Regions from separate parts of the Coralliovum pocilloporae genome, predicted to be linked through region 3. Evidence: riboswitches for the same ligand, from Rfam matches in the RefSeq annotation. Region 3 holds a riboswitch; each other region holds the start of a gene.

Region 1 (6,037 bases), 910 kb from region 3:
GGCAGCAATCGGCAGAGTCCAGACTCCAAGAACATCGCCAGTAACAGTAATGACCAGTACCGCACCTGCGGCAGCGCCCGATGACAGGCCAAACAGAAACGGATCGGCCAGATCGTTGCGCGTTACGGTCTGGAGAATACAGCCCACGACCCCAAGGCCAGCCCCAACCATGATCGCCAGCAATGCACGGGGCAGCCGGAGGTCAAGGATAATGCGAGAGAGCGGATGCGGTTCATCCTGACCGGACGGGAAGACAGCTCCCCGGATGGCTTTCCAGATGACATCGAACGGAATATCAACCGCCCCGACCGACACAGCCAGAAAGGCAAGCCCCAGAAGCCCGGCACCTGCCGCCAGCACTGCAAGAATGAACCGCACCATCAGTCTGATACCAAAGGAACTAAATATTGAATCATTTGACCGAGATTCATACGCGGTCCGGCAAGGCGCGGATGGTGATGTGGTATGGATACCATGAACCATCTGCAACGACGCCTGGAACGCGCAGAAATCCGGCCTTCGGTGCCGTCCAGTCGCCCACCGGACAGCGTTTCTTCTCTCGACCGATGCCCCGCATCGCCCTTCAAAAAGCGCCTTGCCGATGAACGGCTGGGCGGCATCACATGGGTCAATATTAAGGTCCTTTGGTATTAAAACGCTTTCGGATACATGGCTTTGGTGATCTTGCCTATAGCCTTGATATTAGCCGGTCCCGGTGTCAGTTCTTCATAGCGAAGGGCGACATAGCGCCCGTTCTTCACGGCATCCGTATACTTCATCACCGGATGCTCCTTGAGGAAATTCATCAGGCCCTTGGCACCATCGCCATTCTGGTAATCCAGCAGGATCAGGAATTCCGGATTGGCAGCCGCAACGGCTTCCCAGGACGCGGTTCCCCAGCTGGTTTCCATGTCACCGGTGACATTTTCGCCGCCTGCAGCATCGATCATTGCCGTGGTGATGGCATACTTCCCGGCGGTAAACGGCTTGTCCGCACCGGAATCATAGAGGAAGACGCGCTTGCGACCCTCAGCAGGCACAGCGTCTTTCAAGGCCGCCAGTTCTTCCTTCCAACCCTTGACCAGAGCTTCCGCTTCATCGGCCTTGTCAAACACCTTGCCAAGCCGCAGGACATCACCAAACAGCAGGTCCATTGAGGCAGCTGGACGTGTTTTGTCCAGGTGGATACAGCTCTCGGACAAGACCATGGTCTTGATGTTGTGTCCTTTCAGAATATCCGGCGTCACATCTCCACCCGGCTTCATGCCGTAATACCAGCCGGCAAAGAACAGATCCGGAGATGCGCCCAGGAGATTTTCCAGAGACGGATATTTCGGGGCAAGTTCCGGTATGTCCCCGCGTTTCTTCTCGAAATCGGCGCTGGTCTTGTACCAGCCGGAAATGCCGGTCACGCCGACCATCTTGTCCTGCAGGCCGAGCGCGAATGCCATCTCGCTCATATTGATATCGTGAACCACCAGCCGTTCAGGCGTGGTCTCGAATGTGAGTGGCTGACCGCAATTATCAACCGTTACAGGCTCGGCCTGCACGGCTGTGGCCATGAGCAATGCAGAAAGAGCTGCACCGTAAAATCTGATCATCAGTCTATCCTTTGGTTTGAATACAGGTGTTGGAACGCTCTCGAGAGGCTTCAGCCTTCCCAAGATCAAGTGTCGGGAGAAAACCTCGCCCATCCGGATGCGCCAACCGGAGCAGGTCCACGTCAAAAACCTGCCGCACATTCGGTGTGGAGAGCGTTTCAGACGGGGAGCCAAGATCGATCAGCCGGCCGCCATCAAGCAGAGCAACCTTGTCGGCAAAACTATCGATCAGGGTCAGGTCATGGAGTGCAGCAATAACCGCCATGCCGAACCCTGAAACAAGGTTCAGAATGTCGCCACGAGCCCTTGGATCAAGGTGGTTGGTCGGCTCGTCCAGAACCAGCAGGTCCGGTTTCTGACAAAGTGCGCGGGCTATCTTTGCCTTCTGGCGTTCGCCCCCGGAAATCCGGTCCATGCGCTTGTCCGCAAGTGACCCAAGGCCGAGTGCATCCAATATGGCATGCATGCCTTCCGCAGTTTCTGCCTGGCTGAGCTGATCCTGTCGGGCGCGGGTTCCCAGCCCTACATATTGCGTGACAGACAGGCGTCCATCTGGATCATCCGCCTGCCCCACATAGGCAATCTGCCGGGCCCGCTCTTCAAAGCTGAGCGTCTGCAGGCTGCGGCCATTCAGCCTGATTTCTCCGTTATCCGGGCTCAACAGGCCGCAGATGGTCCGGAGCAATGTGGTTTTGCCTGCGCCATTCGGACCGACCACAGCGAGCCGTACGCCATGGCTGACCCCAAAGCTCACGTCAGACAGCAAAGCGTCGCCCCGCTCGGAGTGAACGGTGACAGCATCAAGTTCCAGGAAAGATGATCCCATCTGCCTTGTGCTCCGCGATCCGGCGGCGGCAGGTCAAAAGGCAGATTGATCGGGTGACATTGAGATGTGCCATCCGGAGCCCCTTAACCGGACTTCCCCGCCCGGGTTGAGTGAATTCCTGATGGCAGGTCTCCTGACTCGCGGATTACAGCGCTCCCGACCCTTCCCGGCCTGTTTCAGGCCAGTGGTTTTGCCGGGTTTGCTCCTCGCTCACAGTTGCGGGGGCAGCTACGGATTAGGCACCTGATGGTTAAGCCTCACCGTATTCCCTTTTCATTCCGGAAATATGCTCGATTCCCGAAAACCATCGGTTGATGAATAACCCCGTTCAGGAGGTGGAGCAAGATGAAATCATCCCGTTTATCCAAGCACCTGCTCAGACGAGCGAAAGGCTGGCCAGCACGAGTGAAAGCCCTCCGCAGGCGCAGAGGGTGAGAAGGACACTCCGACGGAGGCTTAGCAGCAGCACCATAGCCAGCGCGATGAAGATAAGAACAGCATCATTGAAGCTGCCGAGCTCAGGCCGCAACAGGGTCAGGACAGCCAGACGCTCTGTTGTCACAGTTTCAAACAGCACGTGGATTGCAAACCATATGGACAGATTGAGAATGACGCCAACCACTGCCGCCGAAATGGATGCAAGCGCGGCCCGCAATCGGGGTTTTGATGTGAGCCAGGCAATATAAGGGGCACCCGCAAAGACCCAGAGGAAACAGGGTGCAAATGTTGCCCAGAGCGTTACCCCTGCCCCCAGAACTCCGGCCCATAGACTAACATCGCCCTCAGCCCGTGCTGCTGCCAGAAACCCGACGAACTCTGTCACCAGTATCAAAGGCCCCGGTGTGGTTTCCGCAAGACCGAGTCCGTCAATCATCTCTGTCGTGCTCAGCCAGCCATGGTTCTGCACCGCGTCCTGCGCCATATAGGCCAGAACCGCATAGGCCCCGCCGAAGGTCACCGTTGCAAGCTTGGAGAAAAACAGGCCGAGCTCAGTGAGAATGGGCAAACCGGTTACCGGCTCAACCAAAGCCAGCGGCACCATCCAGATGGCGAGCCAGACCAGAATAGTGGCACAGGTTCTGGACAAGGGGATATGAGGTCGGTCAATCACCGTCCTCTCACCCGCCTGTGCCGTGACAAAGCCGAGACAGCCTGCCGCCAGAATGATGACAGGAAACGGAATTCCGAGAAAGAACAGCGCCACAAAGGAAAGCCCGGCGGTCCACCAGTGCAGCCGCGATGTCAGGCTGCGCCTGGCAATCCGCCAGAGTGCGTCAAACACGATCACCAGAACGGCGGCCTTCACTCCGAGAAACAGGGCTTCAAGAGATGGTGTGTTGCCGAAGGTTACATAGAAGCCCGCAAAAGCCAGAACCACCAGCGCCCCCGGTAGAACAAACAGTAACCCGGCCACCAGACCACCCAGAACTCCGTGTTGCCGCCATCCCGCGTACGTCACCAGCTGCATGGCCTCCGGCCCCGGCAGCAACATGCAGAAAGACAGAGCATTCAGGTAATCCTGCTCACTCAGCCATTTCCGCTCTTCCACGACCATCCGGTGAACCAGGGCAATCTGAGCTGCAGGCCCGCCGAAAGACAGAACCCCGATCTGCCACCAGACCCGGAAGGCTTCATAAAAACCCGGGCGGGTCATGGCTTGCTTCCTGGTGCGGGCCAATCATGACCTTCATCCATACCATCCCGGGCCCAGCGATAGAGCGCATCATAGAGCAACATGCCTGCATCAAGCTGCATCATGTCATCTCGCACCATACGCGACAGACCGACTGATAAGGCCAGCAGCCCTGCCGCCTGTGGTGCGAGATCATGTCGATTGGTATCAGCACCGCGAATGACAACGGCCATCTGGTCCAAGGCGTTGGATCGCAGGTCGAAATCCTCCATAAAGGCATCAAAAGAACATCGCTCACCGCGATGGCTGAACCGAACACCCTCAACGTCAAATGGTATGGCATTGAACTTTTCGGCCACCAATGCCACGTCCTGCTGCGGCACAAACAAAAATTCCGCTGTGGGGTCAATAAACCGCCTGACCAGCCAAGGGCAGGCTATGCGATCAATTTTCGGACGATGTCGGGTGACCCACCGGGTTTGCCCCTCTTCCGTGCGCTGAAGCATGCCAATTTCCTCGCGCATGGGCAGCGCTGCATCCCTCCAGGCAAACTGTCCACCCTGCAGAACCTCAACAGCCCAGCCATCCGATCGCAGCAGAGCTGCCACTCCTTGCGATATCTTCCGCCCCTTCTGGCAATAAACCACCACGCGCTCTGCCTGTCGCCTCTCGAGCTGTGCCTTTAGGGCTGCGAGATCCGTATGCGGACTGCGAAAGGCTCCGGGGATCAGACGCGGATCGTCTTCAAAGTCTTCTTGTATCCTGAGATCGACAAGACCAGGCGCATCGGGTGTGCCGATCAGGCGGTAAAGCTGTGCAGGGGTAATTTCATTAAATGCAGGCATGGATTGCTTCCTCTCGAATGACATGCGCAAGTATGCGCAGACAATCTCCGGTCTTCTGGAAGCGAACCTTGGGTCTAAGCCTCACGGGGCGTTCGCAAGCCCCCTGCCATCAGGATATCAATCCAGAACAGTTTTGTCAAAAATCAGTTGCAGTATCATCAGCACACCATTCTTCACATTTCAGACATAGAATCATCAGAGGGTTTGAACAATGCAGTTCCGATCTCTGGCAACAGGCCGGATGCTTGCCGGAGCCTCAACATCGACCTTGTTTCAAATACGGAACATGAAATTTCGCACTTGGGGTAAATCAGGTAACATAGCCCCGGAAGCACACTGAAAATCTGCTCAGAGACAAGCCAAATTCATTGAAAGGCGGTCTCTGTTTCCTCTTTGGTCCCTCCATCACAATAACGGGAGGAGACAAAAGGGTGCTCTCTAACACTAAATTTTCAGTGAAGCTGCTGTGTTCGACAGCATTCAGTCTTTCACTTCTTGCAATGACTGGCATCGCCAATGCCGCAGACCTTTCTTCTGCGACCAAATCACTTGATGATGCTGTCACAAATGGCGAAAAAGCCATTGAAGATGCTGTAGGGCCGAAACTCGATGTAGACCTTTACGGTTCTGCCCGGGTCGGGTTCGACTACATTGAAGCTGGCGTCAGTCAGGATGGTCTCAACGGGCGTGATTTTCTTAGCCGTATCGGCGTGAAAGCCAAATATCAGCTGAACGATCGCTTTTCGGTCTTCGGTCAGTTTGAATACGGCACCCGCAGCGACGTTGTTGATTTTGTCCAGAATGGCGGCCTGACCCTTCGTATTGCCAGTGTTGGCGTTGGTCACAAGGATTACGGCACACTGTCCTTCGGATCACAGACAACCGTATTTCACAGCTTTGTTCGCGGCTCTTACTTCTCCGATGGACTAGACACGGTCCGCCTGGCCACCATTCGTGAGGATGATTATCTGCAGTACCGCTTCAAATACGGCAATTTCAAATTCGGTATCGGCACGCAGCTTGAAGGACAGGACGGCGATAATTTCGACCAGGTTCAGGTTGGTGCAGAATATTCAATCGGCCCTGTAAAGCTGCAGGCCGCCTATGCAAAGGATCTGGAAGGCCCATTGCA
Region 2 (6,037 bases), 1.3 Mb from region 3:
ACATCCTGATTATCGCTGACGAGGTGGTCAGCGGATATGGTCGCACCGGCAGCATGTTTGCCTGCCCAGAACTCGGCATCAAGCCTGATATGATGACCACCGCAAAAGGCCTGACCGCTGGCACGTTCCCCTATTCCGCCGCGTTTGTTTCTGACCAAATCCATGACGTTCTGCGCAAAGGCTCCGAGCTTTTCGGCGCTTTTGCCCATGGCTATACCTATTCCGGCCATCCAGTTGGTGCAGCAGTTGCCAATACGGTTCTGGATATTATTGAGCAGGATAATCTGATTGAGAATGCCCGCACCGTCGGCACCTATCTGCATCAGGAGCTTCAGAAGCTGGCTGACCGCCATCCCAATATCGGTGAGATCAGGGGCAGGGGTCTTCTCGCAGGTATTCAGCTTGTTACCGACAAAGAGACAAAGACCCTGTTTGAAACATCCGAGAAAATGCCCGGTAAACTGTCTGAAGCCTGCTATAGAAAAGGCCTGATTATCCGCCCGCTTCCCACTGTCAGTTCACTGGCCCTGTCCCCGCCATTGATCATGACAAAAGCCAACGTGGACGCCACACTGGAGATACTGGCAGACGGGCTTGAAACCATCTTCGGCAAACAAGCATAAAAGACGCTCGGCAAGGCCCGAAAACGTGTTAAACCAGCCCCATTGACGGCAACAAATCGGATCAAATGCTATGAGCAGGATTGTATATGTGAACGGCGACTATCTGCCGGAGGAAGACGCCAGAATTTCGGTTTTCGATCGCGGCTTCCTGTTTGCAGATGGTGTTTATGAGGTGAGTTCTGTCCTGAACGGCCGCCTGATTGACAATGAAGGACATCTGGTCCGCCTGCGCCGGTCACTCAATGAGCTGAATATGCCCGCTCCGGCCTCTGACGCCGATATTGAAGAGATTCAGAACGAGCTTATCAAACGCAATAATGTGGAAGAAGGCGGCGTCTACCTTCAGGTCACACGCGGCGCTGCGGACAGAGATTTTCTCTACCCCAAAAATGCCAAGCCGTCTCTCGTTCTCTTCACTCAGGCACGCTCCGTTATTGATAACCCGAAGGCAAAGACTGGCATGTCTGTCATTCTGCTTGAGGATATTCGCTGGCGTCGCCGGGATATCAAGACCGTCGGGCTCCTCGCCCAGTCGATGGCGAAACAGGCTGCGTTTGAGGCGGGTGCCGACGATGCCTGGATGCATCAGGATGGTTTCATTACCGAAGGCAGTTCCAACAATGCCTATATCGTCAAAGATGGCACCATCATCACGCGTCACCTGAGCAACGATATCCTGCACGGCATCACCCGTAAGGCTGTTCTCGCACTGGCGAAAGAAACCGGCATGCCGATTGAAGAGCGCGCCTTCACCCCGGACGAAGCAAAGGATGCAGATGAAGCCTTCGTCACCTCTGCCTCAACCTTTGTCATGCCTGTGGTCAAGATCGACGGCAGCGACATAGGAACCGGAACACCTGGCCCTATCGCCACTCGTCTGAGAACCCTCTATATCGAAGAAGCCCTGAACAGCATCAAGGACTAGGACCGGCCTAGCTTCCGAACATCTTCACTGCGATACCGGCCTTTTCCAGTCGGTTTCGCAGAGCGGATGCCATGGCAACCGCTGCCGGATTATCTCCATGGACGCAGATGGTTTCCGGCTTGACGGGCGTTCTCACACCATTGATGGACGTGACCGCCTGATCATCAATCATCTTCAGCACACGGTCCGCCGCCATATCAGCATCATGAATGACAGAACCCGGCACTGACCGGGATACAAGGGTTCCGTCATCATTATAGGCACGGTCAGCAAAGACCTCACGGGCGATATTGCCGCCCTGCTCCAAAGTGGCTTTTTCAAGTGCGGTTGACGCCATAGCGACAACGTAAAGGTCTGGATCAACGGCCCGTGCCGCTTCCACATACATATCCGCCAGGGCCTTGTCACGGCTGGCCATATTGGCAAAGGCGCCATGCAGTTTGACGTGGCGGACGTGCGCACCATTGACCCGGGCCATGGCCTGGATTGCGCCGATCTGATAGATGATATCACGCGACAAAACATCATGCGGGATACCCTGGATTTCATAACGCCCAAAGCCATGCAGATCCCGGAATCCAGGATGCGCGCCGATACCGACACCTTTCGCCTGGCACATCCTGATTGTCTTATCCATGACCTGTGGATCACCGGCATGAAAGCCGCAGGCAACATTGGCGCTGGTGACAATATCCAGCATCTCGGCATCATGACCCATCACCCACGGGCCGTAGGATTCGCCAAGATCCACGTTCAGATCAATTGAGGATGTCATTGTCTTTTCATTCCATTTCTGTTCGCGCTCAATCCCTGTCCCAGGGCAACATATCACCATCAGCGACTGCGCCACTAATCAACTGATAGGACAGAAGGTCATCCATCTCGGACGGATCTCTCAACAAAGGCGTGCTCAGGCTCGGCAAACGCTCAAGCTCTGCCCTGAAACGCGACAGGCAGCCAAGTGCTGTCTCTTCATCAACCAGCTGGAAACGGAAACGGCTGCCGCTTGGCAATTGCGCCAGAGCATTCAGGTCAGCACCAATCACCGTTGCAATGCGTGGATAGCCACCAGTGGGCTGCCTGTCAGCAAGCAATACCGCTGGGAAACCGTCCCCCGGAATTTGAATATCGCCGAGAGAAATCGCGTCAGATGTTCCCGACAGAGCCATTTCAGTGTTGAACGGGTCTGCGGCAAAATCCAGCCGAACCCCCATTCTGTCCCGCTTGGAGGAAACCTGAAACTCGGTGGCCAGAAACCGGGCCCGCTCATCCTCTGAATAATAATGCGCCTGCGCACCCCAGAGAATGCGAATGACAGACCGTCCGAAATACCCGGGTTCCGGCAGGGCTTCCCCAAGCTTCGATCGTGCAGGACCATCACCAATCTTCAGGCAATCGCCCGCCTGAAGCATCCGCCCCTGATACCCGCCAAACCCCGCCTTTACATGGGTCGCACGCGCGCCCATGGCCATCGGCACATCAAAACCGCCAGCCACAGACAGATAACCATAAGCACCACCGGACGCGCCACCGATATCGAGCACCTGCCCCTCTTCAAGCCGGAATGCCGAACGCCAGACAACAGGTGTGCCATCAACGGAGGCTCGAAAGCATGCCCCCGTCAGCGCCACATCGACAGCTCCATACTCCGCCTGGAAACGACCACCAAGGCCATAAAACTCAAGCACTGCAAGCTCTGATGCCTGCCCCAGAAGGGCTGAACCTTCCCGATAGGCGAAGGCATCAACCACCCCGCCTTCGGTCACGCCATAACGTTGATAGCCGGGACGCCCCAGGTCCTGCACACTGACAGCAGGCCCGGCGGACAAAACGCGGAGAACAGGGTTCACGACAGCACCTCCCGCTCCACTACGCTTTCGCCGGACAGAACACGCGTCATCAGATCCTCAAACTCATCTTTGCAGATTGGCTTGAATGCCACTTCATCACCGGGTTCCATCAGGAAAACCGGATCACGCTGGAGATCAAAATTGCGGAATGGTGTCAGCCCGATCCGCCGCCAGCCTGTTGGCATGGCTATAGGGAAAATAACGGTCTGCCGAACAGCAACACAAATCGACCCAACCGGCTCTTCCGGTTTGACATGATCAAGCCGGGCAAAGTCCCATGGCTCCGGCAAAGCTCCGCAATAGGCCAATCCCGGTGAAAAGCCGATCATGTTTACCCGCAAGCGGTCCGCAGAATGCTGATGTATCACGTCTTCTGCCTCAACACCCAGAAGAGCGGCCACATCCTCAAGGTCTGGCCCTTCCTCATCGCCATATTTTACTGGAATACGCCAGAGACTTCGCCCCTCCGGCAACTCAGATGCATACCAGTCCCGGTCAGACAGCAAATCTGAAAGAAGTCCACGCAGGGTCTGTGGAGCCAGGTCAAGCGGATCAAACCGGATCAGCACAGATCGATTGGTAGGTGCTGTTTCCAGGATCTGTGGCAGGGCCATCGTCCGCAAGGCCGCATCAAACACGATGGCCGCCGTGTTGCAACGCTCATCAAGCCTGTCACCAAACTCAACGGTCACCGCCGCCTCACCGACCGATCGGATCAACGGATATTGTGGTTCAGAGACAGAAGACGACAGCGTCAAAACGAACACTCTTTCAAACAGAAAACAGGTTCCGATTTGTACATGGTCGAGCCGGTTTGTGAAGACCGGATTTAAACCAAGCGGTTCACAACACAGTCGGAAACATGGTGTCTGTTCTATTTTAAATCATGTCGTTTTTGTCGTCAGATACAGTTTTGAATCGGTCTAACGTCCGGAAAATCAAGGTGCCGCCTGCGGGCGGAGAATTGGGAAGCCGGTGAAAATCCGGCACTGCCCCCGCAACGGTAAGGACGGGCAGAACGTGGCAAAAACCACTGGGTTTGAGGAAATCCGGGAAGGTGCCATGTCGGTCGCGAGACCCCGTCCAAGTCCGGAAACCAGCCTTGTTTGTCAACGTCAACCGCGGGTGGCGGTGAACGGCGTGGATCCGGCCTGTCTTTCCGGTGCGCCCTCACTTTCGCCTGCCTGTATTGCCGCGGGGTAGCGGCAGAAAATCAGGTCGATCATGTATCAGCAATCCGATATTTTCATGCACTTGCTTAATCGCAAGTCCGCTCACTCGCTTGAGCAGCCTTTCTACACAGATCAGTCCATCTTCGACTATGACATGTCCGAGATCTTCTACAAGGACTGGCTGTTTGCGATCCCCGCATGTGAACTGGCAAAGCCTGGCAGTTATGTGACCCATCAGGTCGGTGCCTACTCCGTCATCATCGTTCGCGGTCAGGATCAGGTCATTCGGGCCTTCCACAATGCCTGCCGCCACCGCGGATCGGCCGTCTGCACCGCTAAAAAGGGCAATACGCCAAAACTGGTCTGCCCTTATCATCAGTGGACCTACGAACTTGACGGCTCACTTCTCTGGGCGCGAGACATGGGTCCTGATTTTGACGCCAGCAAGCATGGTCTGAAACCTGTCCATTGTCGCGAGCTGGAAGGCCTTGTTTACATCTGCCTCGCCAACCATGCCCCGGACTTCGATCGATTTGCAGAGCTGGCCCGGCCTTATCTCCGGCATCATGACCTCGGCAATGCCAAGGTCGCTTATGAAAGCTCCATCGTCGAGAATGGCAACTGGAAACTGGTCTGGGAAAACAACCGCGAATGCTACCATTGCGGTGGAAACCATCCCGCACTCTGCCGCACATTCCCTGATGATCCAGCGGTTACCGGCATCGAGGGCGGCACAACACCTCCTCACCTTCAGGCACATTTTGACCGCTGTGAACAGGCCGGACTGGCCTCCGGGTTCCATCTGAGCGCAGACGGGCGCTACCGGCTTGCCAGAATGCCATTGAAGGAGAAGGCGGAAAGCTACACGATGGATGGCAAGATAGCCGTCAGCAAAAAACTGGGTTCTGTTCCGTTCAATGATGCGGGTGCGTTGTTGAAGTTCAACTACCCGACCACCTGGAATCACTTCCTGCCGGATCACTCCATCGTCTTCCGCGTCACCCCGCTTTCCCCGACCACAACAGAGGTCACCACCAAATGGCTTGTGCACAAGGATGCGGTGGAAGGTGTCGATTATGACCTGAAACGCCTGACAGAAGTCTGGATAGCCACCAATAATGAAGATCGTCGCGTGGTTGAGGACAACCAGCGCGGCATCAATTCACCGGCTTATGAGCCCGGCCCGTACTCTCCAACCCAGGAAAGCGGTGTTATCCAGTTCATTGACTGGTACTGCGAGCGTCTTCTCTCCGGCATGAGAAGACTGAATGTAGCGGCTGCGGAGTAGGCGAAATGGGTCTTCATCAACATTTCGAAACCCTGGACGATTCCGCCATCTGGTCGGACGACGAAGCCCTTGAGTGCACTCTTGTGGTTCGCGAAACTGAAGATACGGCAACGTTCACGTTCCGGGCACCATCCGGTGCCTGGTTCCGTTATCAGCCGGGGCAATTCCTGACCCTTGAA
Region 3 (6,037 bases):
AAGACGAGACCCGCCCGCTGACGGACCTCGCGGAAATCAGCTTCAGTTCCGCGGATTTTGCCGAAGGCTTCAACAGTTCCGGACTGAGGTTGAATCAGGCCGACCATGATGTGGAACAGAGTGCTTTTCCCCGCACCGTTATGGCCGGTAAGACACAGACGCTCACCACCAACGAGCGCGAATTTGGCGCCGGTCAGGACGGTATGGCCATCCGGGTAGGAATAATGGATATCGGCGAGATTAAAAAGAACGTCCAAAGCCGACCTCCATGAGGATAAGCCCGATCAGTGCCATGACGGACAGCGCTGCGAAAGAATAGTCGCGCGGATGCAGGTGCATGGAATCGAGCAGGTAGAATTTTCCGGAAAAGCCCCGACATTTCATCGCTTGAAGGATACGCTCTGACCGCTCCAGTGAACGCACAAGCAGCATGCCGATAAGATAGCCGAAGGACCGATAGGTATGCAGGGAATTCCTGGCCTTGAAGGCCCGGGCCCGCATAGCCAGACGAAGGCGCTGATACTCCTGCTGGATAACGTCAATATAGCGGACCGTAAACAGTAGCAGATGGATCAGGCTTTCCGGCACACGCAGCCGATAGAGCGCATGGCCAAAAATGACCGCATCCATGGTGCCGACCAGTGTCAGCATCATCAACACCACTGCATTGGCTGTCAGGGCAATTTCAGACGCCCGATAGAAACCTTCAAGACTGGCCGGATAGCCGAACAGGGTGAAGAGCTCTGTGCCTGGCATGGTAAAGGGCAGGGTTGCCAGCATGAAGATGATGAAGCTGTCCATGGTAATCATGCGCTTCAGGGTCCGCCGCATGGGCAGGCGGGAACCAAAAAGAGCCATAAAAGACAGACCCAGCGCCATAAACAGCGCCGGGAAACTGTCAAGCGCCACGGTCACGAAGGAGAATGCCACGCAGGTCACAATCCGCAGACGGGGATCGGCACCGCCGATTAGTCCGGCAGGGCCGATAAGCCGTCTCGCGTCCTGTGACATGGCGTGACCCATGATCAGGCCTTTCCGCTGTTCTGGTCAGCCAGCTTTCGCCGGGCTGCTAGATAAAAACCAACGCCGAACAGGCCGACAATATAGCCGATACCGCCGAGAACCCTTTGCAGGTCCAGCTTGTCCTGGAAACTCTGCAGTTCCTTGCGCAAGGGCCTGACACCCTTTGCAACAGCCTTGGCAATCGCTGCTTCCAGCTCTTCCTTGTTCACGGCTGCTGAGGCGGAATTATTAGGTTCGCCAGTTTCTGTTGTTGCAGGGCCTGATGTGGTGGAGGCTTGCTGTTGGGGGGTAGATCCCGCCTTCAGGCTTTCCGGCATTTCATCAACAGTCAGCGTGCCATTGGCCACATGCCCCTGTCCGAGATTGGATGTAAAGACATGGTCAATCCGGATTGTCGGTTTGAAAATGAAAATGCCTTCATCATCGGTTTTGGTTTCGCCCAGTTTCTTTCCGGACGAATCAAAAACCTCGACGAGCACATTCTTCGCCATATCTCCGTTGGAAAAGCCGACTTCCCCTTCGATATGATCTCCTTCCGCGTAAAGCCCGATAATGACTTTATGGGCCAGGGCAGGTGTGAGCATGGAAAGGGAGAAGCAGGCGACCAGGGCCAGGCGTGCAAAAAACTGAAAGAGTGTCATGAGGATCGCCCCGCAGTTGGAATGGAGGCCGACAGAAGTTCCGGCTTGACCTTGCGGACCAGAAGAATAGCTGCACCGGTCAAAAGACCCTCGATAATCATTACGGGAATATGGGCGAAGAAAGCAAGCTTGGCTGCAGGAATCAGCTCTTCACCGGAAAAAGCCAGACTGATACCGACAAACAGGGCTGTCAGCCCGATGGCCAGCGCCCCTGCAATACCGCCTGAGATCATGGCAATCTTCAGATTGGGAGAGGAGATGCCACGGCGGCAGATTGCAGCTGCAATAACTGCTGACAACGCAATATTGGCTGCATTGACGCCGAGAACGGTAACGCCGCCAAATCCGAAGAACACGGCCTGTAGCAGAAGGCCCACAAAAAGCGCGGGAAAGGCGGCCCAACCGAGAATAACACCTGCCATGCCGTTCATGATCAGGTGCACGCTGGACGGACCAAGCGGCACATGCACAAGAGACGCCACAAAGAATGTGGCGCTCAGAATGCCCGTAGCCGGAATGCGCTCCATATCAAGCTTTCGGAGCCCAAGTGCCAGGCCGGCGGCGGTGATGATACCGCCCCCGATCAGGACTTCTGTTGAAAGTGCTCCGTCAACGATATGCATTAGGGTCAAAACTCATTGTTTACGTCCATTCCGCGATAGTCATTTTTTCGTCCGGCGCTCTTGTTTCTGCCCATTCTGTACGTCCCAGATGAACAGAATGGGCATGAGCAATGAGTCTTGACCCTAGGCTCTATTCCATATCGTAGGCGCGGATCCAGATAACTGCATCCTGGGAAAGTTCCTTGCCTTCATGTTCCTTGACAGGACCAGAGCCAAGAGCGGCAAAGCCCCAGAAACCGGCTTTTGGAACGCCGAAGGAGAACATGCCGTTTTCGTCGGTCACAAGAGCAACGGCACCGCCCGGAGGAGGCGTAACTGTTGCCGGTTTGGCCGCATTGGTTTCCATATCCGGCTCAGCAGCCATGTACTCGATTTCGAGCTCGGCATTGGCGACCGGCTTGCCGTCTGCCAGAACCTGACCGGTAAAGGTGGAACCGGCAAGAATGTTGGTTGGCTTTACAAGCGGCACGATTTCGGTCTTAAGGCCGAGGGCAGAATTCCAGTCAGTCGGCACACCGCCCTTGTTCACAAAGCTTTTTGTGATCTGCTGAATGTAGATGTCTTCGCTGCCTTCATAATAGGGAGCCGGCTCGACGACGAAGATATAGTCGCCGTTGCGCTTGACCTTGGCAGATGCTTCAAAAGCAGCGGCATCATTGGTCGGGCCCTTGAAGGAGATCGGCTTAACAGCGCCCAGAAGGTCGGTCTTCTTGCCTTTGTGGATGACAAAAAAGGCTTCCGGCTGGCCCATATCCATCACATGGCCTGCTTCATACGGATGCCAGAAGATGAGCTTGAACGGAACGTCGCCAGCTTTTTCGAGATTGACTTCCGGTGTGTAGACAAGCTGGAAATGGGCTGCAGCAGACACTGTGCCTGCGATAAGTACGGCGGTTGTGGCCGCCAGGATTTTCTTCAACATGTAAGGTCTCCATGAGCTCACGAGGGAGCGGAAAACAATGGAGACGCTCGGGGACTTCAAAGGCCAAAGACGCATACGACTGGTGTCAGGCAATGCCGCCTTTAGACCTGACGCTCACCCCGGCGTCGGGACACCATCGATGAACGCCCGCATTTGGTCGCGATCATCGGTTGACGGCAGGTCTCCTGGCTTGCGGGTCATGCGAGCGGTTCGCCTTCCCGGACAAAGATCTGTCCAGTGGCTTTATGAACCGTCGTAGTCGCTTACAGTTGCGGGGGCAGCTGAGGATTTGGCCGGAGGCCGCACCACATTCCCTATTAATCTACGGAACCGTCAGCGACGGGATGTAGCACTGGATTGCCGTAAGCGCAATTCAGATATGCCACGGTTATGACAAATTTTCCCCATTCGGATGATTGCGGATTGCAATCTGCATGAAACCTCGTGATGATGAGTACGTTAGGTGCTGCGATTCACCCACAAGATGTGTCGCAGATAATTGGGAAGCCGGTGATGCGTATGCTAAGTCCGGCACTGCCCCCGCAACGGTGATAGAGTTGCGCGTAACCAAGGCCACTGGGATGTCTGTCCTGGGAAGGTGTTACGCAGGTTCAGATGTCATCTGACCGCTCTTCAGTCCGGAAACCAGCCTGATGAAACCGGCATGCCTGATGGTGTGCCTTGGCTACCGAATCGCGGAGGGCGATTGCAGGGGCGATTTGGTGGCTCAGGCCATCCGGCGTCCATCTGACAACTCCCCGCGAACATACCACAGCAGGCTGGAGCCTGTACGAAAGGATACTGGTATGGACGCGACAGACCTGAATTCCATAAATGGCCGAATGACCGGCATGCGGAGACGATCAGCCAGATCCTCCCGCAGAGAGAGAAGAGAGCGGACGCATTATGGCCGGTCAGACCAGGCCGGTCTGGCGCTGGGGCTCTGGCTGGCAAGTCTGCCTGATCACGTCAATCCTGTAGAAGCGGCGCGGGCACTTCTGAAAGAAGCCGGTCCTGACGCGTCCGGGCCAGTTGCCGAGCTCATGGAGCAGGTGGCCAGTATGCCGCTCGACTGGCGCGCCACATCGCAGCCTGCAGAGCGACGAGCTCTTATGAACTGAGAGTGTGGAGTATTTTGGGGGCAAGACTCCAATCTGAAAACGGGAGTGCATGGCGCTCCCGTTTTTGTGTTTGAGGGATACGGCGCGGCGCGATAGATCGTGATACTTATGTAGATCACTGATAAATCTCTGAAAAATATAGCTTCTGAAAATCCCGATGATGTGTGCGGCCTAGTGTTCTTGTTGCAAGTCATTCGCAAAAAAGTGTGATCTGCTCTTGCAGTTGCGAATTATTTGCATTAAAGATCCAGGATCGAAGTTCAGAAGTGAGAATGCGTTGATGCGTCGTCTGTCTGTCTTGATTGTTGCTGTTCTGATGATGGTTATGCCAGCCCATGCGGGCAAGCTGAACATTGTCACCACGGTCGGGATGATCGGTGATCTGGTATCCGAAGTTGCCGGAAACCGGGCGGATGTCAGCACGTTGATCGGCGAGGGTGTCGATCCGCATTCCTATCGCACCACCCGCAGCGATGTGATCCTGTTGGGGCGGGCGGATGTGATCATTCACAACGGCCTCTATCTGGAAGCCCAGATGGAGGAGCTGCTTCATAAACTGGCGAAGAAAAAGCCGGTCATCGCGCTGGGAGAAACCCTGCCGAAGGAGCAGCTGTTTGCCAGTGATGAATATCCTGACAAGTTTGATCCACATATCTGGATGAGCCCTGCTCTCTGGAAGGAAGCAGCGGAGAATGCCCGCGACGAACTGATCCGCCTTGATCCGGAGGGCGAGTCGGAATTTCGCAAAAATGCTGCAGCCTACATCACGAGACTGGATGCTCTGTCCGATTATGTAAAACGCTCGGCCCTGTCGGTTCCGGAAAACAGCCGCGTGCTGGTCACAGCTCACGATGCCTTTGGCTATTTCGGCAAGGCCTATGGCTTCGAGGTGCTTGGTATTCAGGGTATCTCCACCCAGAGCGAGGCCGGGCTGCTGCGGATCGAAGAGCTGGTCAATCTGCTGGTCGAGCGCAGGGTTTCAGCGGTTTTCGTGGAAAGCTCCGTATCCGAGCGCAATATCAGGGCGCTGGTCGAGGGAGCTGCCGCCCGTGGGCACAAGGTCATTGTGGGTGGTGAGCTGTTCTCAGATGCCATGGGTGCGCCTGGGACTTATGAAGGCACCTATATCGGTATGCTGGATCACAATGCCACGGTGATTTCCCGTGCACTTGGCGGTAATGCTCCAGCGCGCGGATTGAACAATCGCCTCGGGGCCGGGAGCTGATCATGTCTGGAGCCTCTGTGGAACTGATTGCTGATCATGGGGTCATTGCCCCGCGTCTGGACCCGAAAAGCCCGTTTGCGGTCAATGGTCTGACCGTTGCCTATCACCGTAAGCCTGTTCTCTGGAATGTGTCTTTCTCGGCACCTGCCGGAAAACTGGTTGCGATTGTCGGCCCGAACGGCGCCGGGAAGTCCACTTTCCTCAAAGCGTCACTTGGTCTGATCCCGCGTATTTCCGGTGATGTAAGTGTGTTCGGCAGCGCGTTTGACCAGGCCCGCCGCCAGATCGGTTACGTCCCGCAGCGATCCTCTGTCGACTGGGATTTTCCCTCAACGGCTCTGGATGTTGTGCTGATGGGGCTGTATGGCGAAATCGGCTGGTTCCGCTGGGTTGGCCGGTCCCATCGCCGGAAGGCCATGGATTATCTGAAACTGGTTGAGATGGAAGAATTCGCTGACCGTCAGATCGGGCAATTGTCCGGC

What was found. A riboswitch is a leader RNA that binds a small molecule or an ion and turns the genes downstream of it on or off. The one in region 3 is predicted to bind cobalamin.
Region 1: linked by a shared signal. The riboswitch ahead of RA157_RS12975 (ABC transporter ATP-binding protein) and the one ahead of RA157_RS08925 (hypothetical protein) in region 3 are both predicted to bind cobalamin.
Region 2: linked by a shared signal. The riboswitch ahead of RA157_RS02980 (aromatic ring-hydroxylating oxygenase subunit alpha) and the one ahead of RA157_RS08925 (hypothetical protein) in region 3 are both predicted to bind cobalamin.

The regions. Positions count from the first base shown of each region.
Region 1 is NZ_CP132542.1:2,828,323-2,834,359, reverse strand. It holds gene RA157_RS12985 (FecCD family ABC transporter permease) at 1-381, opposite strand, end outside; gene RA157_RS12980 (ABC transporter substrate-binding protein) at 651-1,601, opposite strand; gene RA157_RS12975 (ABC transporter ATP-binding protein) at 1,606-2,427, opposite strand; cobalamin riboswitch at 2,534-2,751, opposite strand; gene chrA (chromate efflux transporter) at 2,804-4,081, opposite strand; gene RA157_RS12965 (chromate resistance protein ChrB domain-containing protein) at 4,078-4,905, opposite strand; gene RA157_RS12960 (porin) at 5,406-6,037, shown strand, end outside.
Region 2 is NZ_CP132542.1:625,469-631,505, forward strand. It holds gene RA157_RS02955 (aminotransferase family protein) at 1-623, shown strand, start outside; gene RA157_RS02960 (D-amino-acid transaminase) at 694-1,548, shown strand; gene RA157_RS02965 (LamB/YcsF family protein) at 1,556-2,323, opposite strand; gene RA157_RS02970 (5-oxoprolinase subunit C family protein) at 2,352-3,398, opposite strand; gene RA157_RS02975 (5-oxoprolinase subunit B family protein) at 3,395-4,156, opposite strand; cobalamin riboswitch at 4,323-4,517, shown strand; gene RA157_RS02980 (aromatic ring-hydroxylating oxygenase subunit alpha) at 4,623-5,858, shown strand; gene RA157_RS02985 (FAD-binding oxidoreductase) at 5,864-6,037, shown strand, end outside.
Region 3 is NZ_CP132542.1:1,915,405-1,921,441, forward strand. It holds gene RA157_RS08900 (energy-coupling factor ABC transporter ATP-binding protein) at 1-257, opposite strand, end outside; gene cbiQ (cobalt ECF transporter T component CbiQ) at 241-1,011, opposite strand; gene RA157_RS08910 (NikL family nickel/cobalt ECF transporter subunit) at 1,026-1,664, opposite strand; gene cbiM (cobalt transporter CbiM) at 1,661-2,287, opposite strand; gene RA157_RS08920 (DUF4198 domain-containing protein) at 2,418-3,209, opposite strand; cobalamin riboswitch at 3,368-3,558, opposite strand; cobalamin riboswitch at 3,654-3,877, shown strand; gene RA157_RS08925 (hypothetical protein) at 4,016-4,330, shown strand; gene RA157_RS08930 (metal ABC transporter solute-binding protein, Zn/Mn family) at 4,611-5,555, shown strand; gene RA157_RS08935 (metal ABC transporter ATP-binding protein) at 5,558-6,037, shown strand, end outside.